3 regions of the Sphingopyxis sp. GW821-FHT12F08 genome follow, and region 1 is predicted to be linked to each of the others. Evidence: predicted binding sites of a transcription regulator. Region 1 holds the regulator's gene; each other region holds the start of a gene.
The links. The regulator LexA, encoded in region 1, represses DNA repair genes until DNA is damaged. The targets are predictions, from matches to a motif close to GTTCCNCNCTTGTTCT.
Positions count from the first base shown of each region.

Region 2: a site for LexA is predicted at 2,132-2,147, ahead of radA (DNA repair protein RadA). Genes of this name have one in related genera too.
Region 3: a site for LexA is predicted at 2,712-2,727, ahead of recA (recombinase RecA). Genes of this name have one in related genera too.

Region 1 is NZ_JBXAQA010000003.1:385,003-389,602, forward strand. Features, by position in the region: gene AC1RNQ_RS10725 (ComEC/Rec2 family competence protein) at 1-1,657, shown strand, start outside; gene lexA (transcriptional repressor LexA) at 1,611-2,294, opposite strand; gene AC1RNQ_RS10735 (molybdopterin molybdotransferase MoeA) at 2,360-3,550, opposite strand; gene moaC (cyclic pyranopterin monophosphate synthase MoaC) at 3,547-4,020, opposite strand; gene trpC (indole-3-glycerol phosphate synthase TrpC) at 4,275-4,600, opposite strand, start outside.
Region 2 is NZ_JBXAQA010000002.1:748,129-752,728, reverse strand. Features, by position in the region: gene AC1RNQ_RS08360 (crotonase/enoyl-CoA hydratase family protein) at 1-293, opposite strand, end outside; gene fsa (fructose-6-phosphate aldolase) at 500-1,150, opposite strand; gene AC1RNQ_RS08350 (matrixin family metalloprotease) at 1,277-2,026, opposite strand; gene radA (DNA repair protein RadA) at 2,163-3,524, shown strand; gene AC1RNQ_RS08340 (CvpA family protein) at 3,535-4,092, shown strand; gene AC1RNQ_RS08335 (iron-sulfur cluster assembly scaffold protein) at 4,089-4,517, shown strand; gene AC1RNQ_RS08330 (cation:proton antiporter domain-containing protein) at 4,514-4,600, shown strand, end outside.
Region 3 is NZ_JBXAQA010000002.1:9,587-14,186, reverse strand. Features, by position in the region: gene AC1RNQ_RS05035 (hybrid sensor histidine kinase/response regulator) at 1-2,337, shown strand, start outside; gene AC1RNQ_RS05030 (response regulator) at 2,330-2,680, shown strand; gene recA (recombinase RecA) at 2,803-3,879, shown strand; gene speB (agmatinase) at 4,021-4,600, shown strand, end outside.

The DNA.
Region 1 (4,600 bases):
AATCGCGCCGGGCGAGGCGGTCGGGCTGCGCGCGCGGCTGATGCCGCCGCCGGCGGCGAGCCTGCCCGGCGGCTATGATTTCGCCCAGCGCGCCTGGTTCGACCGGCTCGGCGCGGTCGGGACGGTGCTGGGCGAGGTGCGGCGCGCGCGCGGCGCGGGGCAGGGCGAGCAGACGCTGCGCGCGCGGCTCAGCAGTCATATCCATGCGCAGGTCGACGGATCGGCGGGCGGAATCGCCGCGGCGCTGGTCGCGGGCGACCGCGGTGCGATCGACCCCGCCGACGAGGAGGCGATGCGGCGGAGCGGGCTCGCGCACCTGTTGTCGATCAGCGGGCTGCACGTGACCGCGGTCGTGGGCTTCGCGATGCTGCTCGCGATGCGGCTGCTGGGTTTGAGCAGGCGGCTGGCGCTCGGCGGCTATGTGCTGCCGCTCGCCGCGGCGGCCGCGGCGCTGGTGGGGGGCGGCTATACTTTGCTCGCGGGGGCCGAGGTGCCGACCCTGCGCTCGTTCATCGCTGCGCTGCTGGTACTCGTCGCGATCCTGCTCGGGCGCGAGGCGCTGACCTTGCGGCTTGTCGCCGCGGGCGCGCTCATCGTGCTGCTATGGCGGCCCGAGGCGCTCGCTGGTCCGAGCTTCCAGCTGAGCTTCGCCGCGATCACCGCGATCGTCGCGCTGCACGAGGGGCGGTGGATGCAGCGGTTCATGGCGCGGCGCGAAGAGGGCTGGCCGTTGCGGCTTGGCCGCGGGATCGTCGGCCTGCTGATCACCGGGCTGGTGGTCGAAGTCGCGCTGGCGCCGATCGCTTTGTTCCATTTCCACAAGGCGGGGCTCTACGGCGCGCTCGCCAATGTCGTCGCGATCCCGCTCACCACTTTCGTGATCATGCCCGCGGAGGCGCTGGCGTTGCTGTTCGACGCGGTCGGGCTCGGCGCGCCTTTCTGGTGGGTCGCCGAACAGGCGCTGAAGCTGCTGATCTGGCTGGCGCATCTCGTCGCCGATGCGCCGGGTGCGGTGGCGACGCTGCCGGTGTTTCCGCCCTGGGGGTTCGGCCTCGCGGTGTTCGGCGGGCTGTGGCTATTGCTGTGGCAGACCGGGTGGCGGCGCTGGGGCATCGTGCCTTTGCTAGCCGGCATGGCGGTGCTGCTTGTCCAGCCGCGCCCCGATCTGCTGGTGACGAGCGACGGCAAGCATGTCGCGGCGGCGCTGCCGGGTGGCGACTATGCGCTGCTGCGCGACCGCGCGGGCGATTATGTGCGCGATTCGGTCGCCGAGGCGGCGGGGATCGACGCCCCGCTCGGCGTGCTGGCGGATCTCGACCATGTGGTGTGCAACCGCGACTTCTGCCGCTGGACCCAGCGCGAGCGCATCATCCTCGCGGCGCGCGGACGCGACCGGATCGAGGGCGCCGAGATGGCGCCGGCGTGCGCAGCGGCCGATGTGGTGATCAGCGACCGCTGGCTGCCGCGCGAATGCGTGGGGCGCTGGCTGACGATCGACCGCGACAGCTTGGCCGAAACCGGCGGCCTCGCGCTCTATCTGCGCGACCGTCCGCGCGCGGTCGCGACGTTACGCACGGGCGACGAGCATCCCTGGCGCCGCCCGCCGCAGGTCAGTGGTAACGACGAAGCAGTCCCGACAATTTCCCCTGCACGATGACGCGCTCGGCCTCGTAGCGCTGCGGTTCATAGGCGCTGTTCGCGGGGTCGAGGCGGATCATCTTGCCCTCGCGGCGGAAATATTTGAGCGTCGCGTCCTGCCCGTCGACGAGCGCGACGACGATGTCGCCCTCGCGCGCGGTGCTCGCTTTCTGGATCAGCGCATAGTCGCCGTCGAAGATTCCCGCCTCGACCATCGAGTCGCCCGAGACTTCGAGCGCATAATGTTCGCCCGCGCCGAGCAGCGCGGCGGGGACCGCGAGATTATTGTGATCCTCGAACGCCTCGATCGGCACGCCCGCGGCGATCTTGCCGTGCAGCGGCACCGAGATGACATCGTTCGCGGCGATCGGGCGCAGCGCGGGGGCGGGCTTGCGCAGCGGCACGACATTGTTGCTATCGCCCCGCACAGCCGCCTTGCCGCCCTCGGGCAGCTTGACCACCTCGAGCGCGCGGGCGCGATTGGGGAGGCGGCGGAGGAAACCGCGTTCCTCCAGGGCGCTGATAAGGCGGTGGATTCCCGACTTGGACTTGAGGCCCAGCGCCTCCTTCATCTCCTCGAACGAGGGCGAAATGCCGCTCGCGTCGAGCTTTTGCTGGATGAAGTGGAGCAGTTCATGCTGCTTGGCGGTCAACATCGGGCGTTCTCCATGGTGCCGGTTTCGGACATAAGGAGAACGATAGTGGAACAGAGCGGGACTTGTCAAGCGATGTCGATATAGGCCGCGACCTCGCCCGCAGCGCGCGGCGCGGCGTCGATCTCGCGCAGGACCAGCGCGGTCGCGGCGGCGAGCGGAAAGGTCCGGCCGCTGTCCTGGCTGTCGAAGACCGAGAGACGCCCATCGAGGAGCCGCGCGCGCAGATAGTCGCGCCGCTTTCCGCCCGCGCCGAGCGGGGCGAGCAGCGGCGCGTGGCGGAGTTGGGGGAGCGGGGCGACAGCGCCGGCGAGGTGGCGGACGAGCGGGATCAGGAACAGGATCGCGGTGACGAAGGCCGACGACGGGTTGCCGGGCAGGCCGAGCAGCAGCGCGTCGCCGACCGTCCCGGCGATCAGCGGCTTGCCGGGGCGCATCGCGATCTTCCAGAAATCGAGGCGCCCACCGGCATCCTCAAGCGCGCCGCGGACATGGTCGTGATCGCCGACCGAGGCGCCGCCGACGGTGACGATGACGTCGTGGCGTCGCGCCAAGTCTTTCAAAACTTTGGCAAGAGTCTCGCGGTCGTCGCGGATGTGGAGCGGCAGGCCGACGACCGCGGGTTCGGCGGTGAGCATCGCAGCGAGCATCGGGCCATTGCTATCGGGGATCTGCCCCGGCGCGAGCGCGCGGCCGGGCGGGACGAGCTCGTCGCCGGTGGTGAGGATCGCGACGCGTGGGCGGGCGCCGACCGCGAGCTGCGCCGCGCCACCCATGATCGCCGCCGCGATCGCGCCGGGGGTCAGGCGGGTGCCCGCGGCGAGCAGCGCGGTCCCGGCGGCGAAATCGCCGGCGCGGTCGCGGACATGCTGGCCGGACAGCGCCGGTCCCGGGTCGGTGCGCGTCAGCGTGGCGCCGTCGACGGCGACATCTTCCTGGATCAGCACGGTGTCGGCGCCGTCCGGAAGGATCGCGCCGGTGAAGATGCGCATCGCCTGGCCGGGGCCGACGGGCGCGGCGGGGGCGGCGCCCGCCGCGACTTCGCCGGTGACCGTCCACGGGCCGGGCAGGTCAGCGAAGCGGATCGCATAGCCGTCCATCGCCGACAGCGGCGCGGCCGGCTGGTCGCGCTGCGCGAAGATATCTTCTGGAAGATAGCGGCCAAGCGATTCGGAGAAAGCGACTTTTTCCGGCGGGAGCGGGCCGCGGAGCGCGAGCAACCGCGCCTGCGCTTCCTCGACCGGGAGCAATTTGCTCATGCTGCCGACCAGTCGCCCGAGCGCCCGCCGCTCTTTTCGAGGAGGCGGATGTCGCCGAGCACCATCGCGCGGTCGAGCGCCTTCGCCATGTCGTAGAGGGTGAGCAGCGCGACCGAGGCGGCGGTGAGCGCCTCCATCTCGACCCCCGTGGGGCCGGTGGTCGCGGCGGTGGCGGTGACCGCGATGCCGCTTTCCTCCCAGGTGAAATCGACGCCGACCTTGGTGAGGGCGAGCGGGTGGCAGAGCGGGATGAGGTCCGATGTGCGCTTGGCGGCCATGATGCCCGCGAGGCGCGCGGTCGAGAGGACGTCGCCCTTGGGGGCGTTGCCGCTGCGGATGGCTTCGAGCGCGCCCGCCGACATGGTGATGCGGCCGGTCGCGACGGCGCGGCGCGGCGTTGCGGGCTTGGCGCCGACATCGACCATATGCGCGGCGCCGGAGTCGTCAAGATGAGTCGGTTTGAGCGTCATGGCGGTGAGCCAAGCAAGGCGAGGTGCGAAAGGCAAGGGGCGGGTTGCAAGTTGACCGTCGTCTATGGCTGCGCCGTTGTGATTTTTTGTTTTGCGCAAAGACGCAAAGACACGAAGAGGACAGCGCAAGATCGCTGCGATTGCATATGATACCGCGGTAGCGCCTTCTATTTCGCCTGCGGCGATAGCCATCCGAAGCGAGCTGGCGCGACATCTTCGTGTCTTTGCGTCTTTGCGCGAAATTTTGCCGGGCATTACCCCTCGAGCAACGCCTTGGTTGCCGCGGTCACATCTTCCTGCCGCATCAGGCTTTCTCCGACGAGAAAGGTGTTCACGCCGCTCGCCGCGAGGCGGCGGCAGTCGGCGTGGGTCGCGATGCCGCTTTCGCCCACCAGCAACGTGCCCGGCGGGACGCGTTTGGCGAGGCGTTCGGTGACCGCGAGGTCGGTCTCGAAGCTGCGCAGATCGCGGTTGTTGACGCCGATCAGGCGCGATTTGAGCCGGGTCAACGCGCGCTCGAGTTCGGCTTCGTCATGGACCTCGACGAGGACATCCATGCCGCGCTCGAAGGCCGCGGCCT
Region 2 (4,600 bases), on a different contig from region 1:
TGCGACACCATACCCGCGAAACCCCACGCCTGCTGCGCCGGGTCGGCGGGCGCGAGATGCTCGCCTCGCGACAGCGCGACGAGGTCGGCGCCCGCGCAGAAGCTCTTGTCGCCCGCGCCGGTGATCACGACGACGCGGATTTCGGGGTCGTTTTCGGCTTCCTCGAGCGCGGTCCCGATGCCGGCATGCACCGCGGCATTGACCGCGTTGCGCGCCTCGGGGCGGTTGATCGTGACGATCAGGATATGGCCCTGGCGTTCGGTGAGGATGGCGGGGACGGCAGTGTCAGTCATCGAATCTCTCCCTTTGTCGCGGGAGAGTATCGGCGCGGGTTGACGTTTACGTCAACTGTAATCCTCCCCGGCACGGGGAGGGGGACCGCCCGCGAAGCGGGTGGTGGAGGGGGTTTGCGTCCTGACGCAACGCTGCGTCGGAACGAGAACCCCCTCCGTCAGCGCTGCGCGCTGCCACCTCCCCACAAATGGGGAGGATCTTGTTATCAGATCGACTGCCCCGTCTTCGCCCAGTCGGCAAGGAAGCCCTCGATACCCTTTTCGGTCAGGATATGCTTGAACAGCCCCTTGATGACCGACGGCGGCGCGGTCATCACATCGGCGCCGATCTTGGCGGCTTCGAGCACATGGATACCATGGCGCACGCTGGCGACGAGGATCTCGGTCTCGTAGCCGTAATTGTCGTAGATCAGCCGGATATCCGAGATCAGCTGCATCCCGTCGAAACCATTGTCGTCGTGGCGGCCGACGAAGGGCGAAACGAAGGTCGCGCCGGCCTTGGCCGCGAGCAAGGCCTGCGCCGCCGAGAAGCAGAGTGTGACATTGACCATCGTGCCGTCGCCGGTCAGCGCCTTGCAGGTCTTGAGCCCGTCGATCGTCAGCGGCACCTTGATGCAGACATTGGAGGCGATCTTGCGGAGGATTTCGGCCTCCTTCATCATTGTCGCGTGATCGAGCGCGACGACCTCGGCCGATACCGGGCCGTCGGTCAGTGCACAGATTTCGCGGGTCACTTCCTTGAAGTCGCGGCCCGACTTGGCGATCAGCGACGGGTTGGTGGTGACTCCGTCGAGCAGGCCGGTCGCGGCGAGCTCCTGGATGTCGGCGATTTCGGCGGTGTCGGCGAAGAATTTCATGGCGCGGGGCGATCCTTGTGCGGGCGGTTTCGATTCGCCCCCCGCCTATCACGCGCCGGCGCTGGCGTCCAAGCTTGGAGCGCCAGCGCCGGCCCCGGAACAAGATCACCGATGTCGGCCGCCCTCTCAGGGACGATGCGAACTGAACGGCTTCATCAGCACGATCGGCGTGCCGTTGATATTCTTGAGCTCCCCACGCCACGCGGCCTTGTAGAGCGCCTTCAGGTCGGCCCGGTCTTGGTCGGTCAGGATACTCGCATCACCATAATTCATGATGCTGAACTCGTTGTCCTTGCCGAAGAGTTCAGCCGGCCATGCGGTTTCCGACACATCGGCAAAAAAGTGCCGCAGGCCGAAGATATGGCCGAGTTCGTGGACCAGCGTTTCGACCTGCTCATGGTGCGGCTGGTCGAACATCTTTGGATAGATGACGAGTTCGTGCTGACCGGCGTCGGGAAAGAAGGCGCTGGCCAGCACGCAGCCGCCGCCGAAATCGCAGTCGTCGGCGTTTCGGACGGCGATTTCGAAGTCCCAAGCATCGGCGCGTTCACCGAAGCGGACGGGCGCGGCGTCGCCCCATGATTCGAGCGCCTCGCCGAGGAGCTGGCGGATCGTCGCCACGGTCGCTCCCGGATCGGGTAGCCGGTTTAGCGAGCGGGGCTGGAAGCGGTATCGCAGCAGGACATTTTCGTCCCACAGCGGGATGAAGCCGCCCGAGGCGTCGACTCTGAGGTCGAACGGCGACCGGGCTTTCGGTGTCGCGTAGCCGAGCGAGTCGGTGCCGCACACATGGCGGTTGCCAAAGAAGTGAACGGCGGCTTCGGCCTTGGGCGGAATTTCTGCTTCGTTGCGGGGGCGGTTCTTGTCCTTCGGCATGATGGCTCTCCTGCTATGCGCCTCGATGGGGCATGGAGATCCTAGTCGCCGTGATGGTCGCCATGCGCGTGACGGCCGTCACGCGACCTGCATGAAAATGATGGCGTTCCGCCTTTGTTCCGATTAAGCGGGCGGCATGGCCAAAGCGAAGCGTCAATATGTCTGCCAGAATTGCGGTTCGGTCACCTATCGCTGGCAGGGGCAGTGCGCCGATTGCGGCGAGTGGAACACGCTGGTCGAGGAAGCCGGCGAAACCGCCTTTTCGGCGAAGCACGACCTCAGCAAGGGCGGCCGGACGATCGCGCTCGAGGCGCTCGACGCGCACAGCATCATGCCCGAGCGGATGCTGTGCGGGATCGCCGAGTTCGACCGCGCGATGGGCGGCGGCTTCGTCGCGGGGTCGGCGACGCTGATCGGCGGCGATCCTGGGATCGGCAAGTCGACCTTGCTGTTGCAGGCCGCGGGGCGGCTGGCGCTCGCGGGCAAGGCGGTCGTCTATATCAGCGGCGAGGAAGCGGCGGCGCAGGTGCGACTGCGCGCGCAAAGGCTGGGACTCGGCAAGGCGCCGGTGCAACTCGCGAGCGCGACCTCGGTGCGCGACATCCTCGCGACGCTGGGCGGCAGCGATCCCGATTTCATCGTCATCGATTCGATCCAGACGATGCACAGCGACCTGATCGAAGGCGCGCCGGGGACGGTGAGCCAGGTGCGCGCGTCGGCGCAGGAACTGATCCGTTTCGCCAAGGACAGCGGCGCGGCGCTGGTGCTCGTCGGCCATGTCACCAAGGACGGGACGATCGCGGGGCCGCGCGTACTCGAGCATATGGTCGACACGGTGCTGGCGTTCGAGGGTGAACGCAGCCACCAATATCGCATATTGCGCGCGGTCAAGAACCGCTTCGGCGGCACCGACGAGATCGGGGTGTTCGCGATGGGCGAGGGCGGGCTGGGCGAGGTCGCCAACCCGTCGAGCCTGTTCCTGACCGACCGCAGCCGCGACGTGCCGGGGTCGGTGGTATTTCCCGCGCTGGAGGGCACGCGCCCGGTGCTGGTCGAGGTGCAGGCGCTGACCGTGCGGCTGGCGAGCGGGGCGACGCCTCGCCGCGCCGTCGTCGGCTGGGACAGCGGCCGGCTCGCCATGGTGCTCGCGGTGCTGGAGGCGCGCTGCGGGCTGCAACTCGGCGGAGCCGAGGTCTATCTCAACATCGCGGGCGGTTACCGGTTGACCGATCCCGCCGCCGATCTTGCGGTCGCGGCGGCGCTGATCTCGGCGTTCAGCGAGCGGCCGGTGCCCGCCGACGCGATCGTCTTCGGCGAGCTGTCGCTGTCGGGCGAGGTGCGGCCGGTTTCGCACGACGGCCTGCGGCTGCGCGAGGCGGCGAAGCTCGGCTTTTCGACGGGCTGGGGACCCAAGGGGATGAAAGGCGTCGGCGGGATTTCGGTCACCGGTTTCGCGCGGCTCGGCGAACTCGTTGACCTGATGCTCGGGCGCGACTAGCGACCGGCGAATGGGAAGTTTGACGGCTTTGGACATTTTTGTGCTGCTGCTGGTTGGCGGCGGTGCGGTGCTCGGTTTTTCGCGCGGACTGGTGCAGGAGGTGACGACGCTCCTCGCCTGGGTGCTCGCGATTCTCGCGGTGCGCCTGCTCCACGGCACGGTGACCGGGCTGGTCGCGGACTGGGTCGGGACCGAAGGCGGCGGCGCGGTGCTTGCCTTCGTGATCCTGTTCGGCGGCGTCTTCGCGCTCGCCAAATGGGGATCGCGTGCGATGGGACAGCGCAGCCGCGCGTCGATCGTCGGCGGCTTCGACCGCGGGCTCGGCGCGGGCTTCGGCGCGGTGAAGGGGCTGCTGATCGCGACGATCGGCTTCATGCTCGTCACGCTGCTCTACGACATCGGTTACGGCAATGCGCAGCGTCCGGCGTGGATGACCGCGAGCCGCACCTATCCGGCGCTCAATGCGATGAGCTCGGCGATGAGCAAGGTCATCGCCGAACGCCGTTCGGCGGCGCGCGAGGCCGAGGCCAATGGCGATAAGGACGCGTCCGGCGCAGACGCGAAATGAGCGCGCCGCTCTATAATCGCGACATATTGGCGCTGGCGGTTGCGACCGCCGAATATCTGCCACTGCCGGGCGCGCGCCATCATGCATCGCTCCGCGCACCGCTCTGCGGCAGCCGCATCCTGCTCGACCTCGACACCGACGATGCGGGGCGGGTGACGAAGGTGGGCATGCATGTCGAGGCGTGCGCGCTGGGCCAGGCGTCGGCTTCGCTGCTCGCGCGCCATGCGGCGGGCAAGGGGCTGGGCGAGATTCGCGCCGCGCGCGCGGCGATCGCGGGCTGGTTCGGCGGCAGCGGCACGCGGCCCGACTGGCCGGGCTTCGACCTGCTGGCGCCGGCAAAGGATTATCCCGCGCGGCACGGCGCGATCCTGCTGCCTTTCGATGCGGCGATTGCCGCGCTCGAAACGCAGGCAGCGCGCGCATGACCCTGTTGCTGCTGACCGCCGCGGCCTCGAATATCGCCGCCGAAAAGGCGGGCGAGACCGCGACCGACACGATGCTCTTCGAG
Region 3 (4,600 bases), on a different contig from region 1:
GTCGGGCTCGCATTGCTGTCGGTCGGACTTTTGTTCTGGGCGACGCGCGACGCGGTGCTCGCCGCGGGGTTCCTCGGCGGCCTCGCACTCGCCGCGGGCGGCGCGATCCTGTTCCGCCGCCTGTTCCCCGCCGCGGCCGCCGGCGAGGCGGTGCTGCCCGACTGGACGATGCTGCGCACCGCGGTCGACCATGACGATGTCGGCGTCGCGGTGACCGACCGCGCCGGGCGGCTCGTCTGCGCCAACGACCTGTTCGCGACCTGGATGGGGGGCTTCGTCACCCCGCCGGGGCTGCCGCTCGAAGGGCGCGGCGCCGAACTGCTCAAGAACGCCGGCCGCGCCGCGTGGCGCGACGGCGAGGGCGGGGTCGACGAGCTCGCGGTCGGCACGCTGCACCTGCGCGCGCAGGTGATCCGCACCGGCCTGTCCGAAGATTATCTGGTGTGGCGCTTTTCGGCGGTCGAGCGGCTCGACCTGGTGACCGAGATCAGCCGCCACCTCGACGGCCCCGCGGGCCGCACGCTGGCGCAGGCGGGGGTGATGGCGGCACTGGTCAGCGCCGAGGGGCGACTGCGCGTCGCCAATCAGGCCTTCCTGCTGCGCGCGCTCGGCGAGGGCGACGCCAGCCATTATGCCGGGCGCGACGTCGCGCCGCTGCTGCGGCTCGACGATGCCGGGACGCTCTATTTCGGGCGCGAGGGCGATCGCGCACCGCCGGTGCGGCTGATCCAGATCCCGCTGATCCCCGCCGACAGCCACGGCCCGATGCTGCTCGCGCTGATCGACGAGGAAATCGGCGTGGCCGACCGCGGCACCGCGCAGACCTATGTCGAGACTTTACTGTCGCTGCTGCCCTTCGGGCTGGCGATGGTCGATCGCGACGGGCGCTTCCTCTATATGAACCGCGCCTTCGTTCGCGCGGCCGGGCTCAACGAGGCCAGGATGCCGCGCTATCCCGGCGATATCGTGGTCAACGAGGACAAGGGCCCGCTCGCCGACATGATCCGCCGCCACAGCAGCGGGCAGCAGGTCGGCGGCGACCTGTCGATCCGCCTCGCGGGGCAGGGCGATGAGCCGGTGTCGATGCGCGTCGTCGGGGTGCGCGGGCTGGGCGAGGCGGCGGTGCTGCTGAGTCTCAAGGATTCGAGCGAGGAATCGCGGCTGAAGCGCCAGGTCGCGCAGGCGTCGAAGATGCAGGCGGTCGGCCAGCTCGCCGGCGGCGTCGCGCACGACTTCAACAATATCCTGACCGCGGTGCTCGGCAGCTGCGACCTGATGCTGATGCGCCACACGCCGGGCGACAGCGACTATGACGACATCCAGCAGATCCGCAGCAACGCCAATCGCGCCGCCAGCCTGACGCGGCAATTGCTCGCCTTCTCGCGCCAGCAGACGTTGCGCCCGCAGATATTGCAGCTGCCCGACGTGATTTCGGAGGTGTCACACCTCCTGAAGCGCCTGATCGGCGAGTCGGTGCAATTGTCGGTGCGCCACGGGCGCGGACTGGGCGCGGTGCGCGCCGACCCGGGGCAGCTCGAGCAGGTGATCGTCAACCTCGCGGTCAACGCGCGCGACGCGATGGGCGGGCACGGCACGCTGACGATGGAGACCTATCCGGTGAGCGCCGCCGAAGTCCGCGCGATGGGCAGCGATATCATGCCCCCCGCCGATTACAGCGCCTTGAAGGTCAGCGATACCGGCAGCGGCATCCCCGCCGACGTGCTGCCCAAGATTTTCGAGCCGTTCTTCACGACCAAGGACGTCGGCAAGGGCACCGGGCTCGGCCTCTCGACCGTCTATGGCATCATCAAGCAGTCGGCGGGCTTCATCTTCGCCGACAGCAAGCCGGGCGAGGGGGCGAGCTTCACCATCTACCTGCCCGTGCACCGCGCCGAAAAGGATGCGCCCGCCGCCGCGCCGCCGCCGCCCAAGCCCAAGAAGAGCCAGTGGGGCACCGGCACGATCCTGCTCGTCGAGGACGAGGATATGGTACGCGCCGTTGCCGAGCGCGCGCTGACCCGCGCGGGCTATAATGTCGTCACCGCGTCGCAGGGCGAGGAGGGGATCGAACGCTTCGGCAGGATGGACAAGGTCGACCTGATCCTGACCGACGTGATGATGCCGACGATGGACGGACCCGCGATGGTCCGCATCCTGCGCGGCCAGCGTCCCGACCTGCCTGTTTTGTTCATGTCGGGCTATGCCGAGGAACAATTGCGCCAGTCGATCGATATTGACCATGTGTCCTTCCTCCCCAAACCCTTTTCGGTCGCGCAGCTGACCGAGGCGACCTCGGCGGCGCTCGACGCCGCTGCGCAGCGGGCCGCGCATGGCTGAGCGCCGCATCCTGCTCGTCGAGGACGATGTGCTGATCGGTATGATGCTCGCCGACATGTTCGACGCGCTCGGCTATCCCGAACCCGCGCAGGCGGCGAGCGTCGAGGATGCGCTCGCGGCGATCGCGGCCGGGCCGCTCGACGCGGCGCTGATCGACATCAACCTTGGCGACGCCAAGGGCTGGCCGGTCGCCGACGCGCTTGCGGCGCGCGAGATCCCCTTCGCCTTCACCTCGGGCGGGGGCGACGTGATTCCCCCGGCGCACGCGCATCGCATATTGGTGTCGAAGCCGTTTCGGCTGAGCGAGATCGAGGCGGTGCTGGGTGGGTTTTTTGGCGGTTAGCTGCGCGCAGTCGCGCATCCAGATTATTTTTGTTCTACTCTTGTTCCACTGGAACAAATGCCGTACACAGGTCCGGCGTTGCGATGCTTCTGCCTTCGCGATAGAGCAGGAAAGGGACGGTCATGGCCGGTCAATTGTCACTCGTGGATGTGGGGAAATCAGTGAATAGCTCGGACAGGCAGAAGGCGCTCGACGCCGCGCTGGCGCAGATCGATCGCGCCTTCGGCAAGGGCTCGGTGATGAAATTGGGCCAGAAGGAAGCGATGCAGGTCGAGTCGATCTCGACCGGCTCGCTCGGGCTCGACATCGCGCTCGGGGTCGGCGGTCTGCCGCGCGGCCGCGTCATCGAAATCTATGGTCCCGAAAGCTCGGGCAAGACGACCCTCGCGCTGCACACGCTCGCCGAGGCACAGAAGGGCGGCGGTACGGTCGCCTTCGTCGACGCCGAACATGCGCTCGACCCCGTCTATGCCAAGAAGCTCGGGGTCAATATCGACGAACTGATCGTGTCGCAGCCCGACACCGGCGAGCAGGCACTCGAAATCGTCGACACGCTCGTGCGCTCGAACGCGATCGACGTGCTCGTCGTCGACTCGGTCGCCGCGCTCGTCCCGCGCGCCGAAATCGAGGGCGAGATGGGCGACAGCCACGTCGGCCTGCAGGCGCGCCTGATGTCGCAGTCGCTGCGCAAGCTCACCGGCTCGATCAGCCGCTCGCGCTGCATGGTGATCTTCATCAACCAGCTGCGCATGAAGATCGGCGTTATGTACGGCAATCCCGAGACCACGACCGGCGGCAATGCGCTGAAATTCTACGCGTCGGTGCGTCTCGACATCCGCCGCACCGGCCAGATCAAGAATGGCGACGAGATCGTCGGCAACACGACGCGCGTCAAGGTTGTCAAGAACAAGGTCGCGCCGCCGTTCAAGCAGGTCGAGTTCGACATCATGTATGGGCAGGGCATTTCCAAGATCGGCGAGATTCTCGATCTGGGTGTCAAGGCCGGCATCGTCGAGAAATCGGGCGCCTGGTTCAGCTATGACTCGATCCGCATCGGGCAGGGTCGCGAGAATTCCAAGACCTTCCTCAAGGACAATCCGGAACTGATGGATCGGCTCGAAGCCGCGATCCGCAGCCGCACCGACGCGGTGGCCGAGGAAATGATGGCCGGCCCCGACGACGAGGGCGACGACGACTGATAGCCTCGGCCGCCCCGGTCCTTATGACCGGTGCGGCCCACCAACGGCGGCGGGTTCCTTGCCCCTCGGTCTGCGCCCTCTCGTGACCGGCCCGCCCGCCGTTGGCCTTGCGCGACCCCTGCGAGCGGCTACAGAAGGGCGATGCCCGCGATCCGCCTCTTCGGCCTGCCCACCGACATCAACAGCAGCTTCGAACGCGGCGCCGCGCGCGGCCCCGCGGCGATCCGCGCGCAATTGTGGAGCGAGCGCGGCAATATGGCGAGCGAGCTCGGTCCCGAGCTCGGCACCGACATCGCCTTCGCCGACGACGGCGACCTCGCGCTGACCGAGGACACCCCGCGCGACGACGCGATGATCCGCCGTCACGTCGCGCTGGTGCACGAAGATGGCGAAATCCCGCTCGCGCTCGGCGGCGACCATGCGGTGACCTTCCCGCTCGTCGAGGCCGCCGCGGCCTGCTTCGGCCCGCTCAATATCCTCCACATTGACGCGCATCCCGACCTCTACGATGATTTCGCCGGCAACCCCCGCAGCCACGCCTCGCCCTTCGCGCGCATCTGTGACGGCGGCCACGCCAAGCGGCTGGTGCAGGTCGGCGTTCGCACCCTGACGCGCCACTGCCGTGAGCAGGCCGACCGCTTCGGGGTCGAGATCATCCCGATGACGGGCTTCGCGCCCGGAGCGGTGCCGGTATTGGATGGGCCGCTCTATATCTCGATCG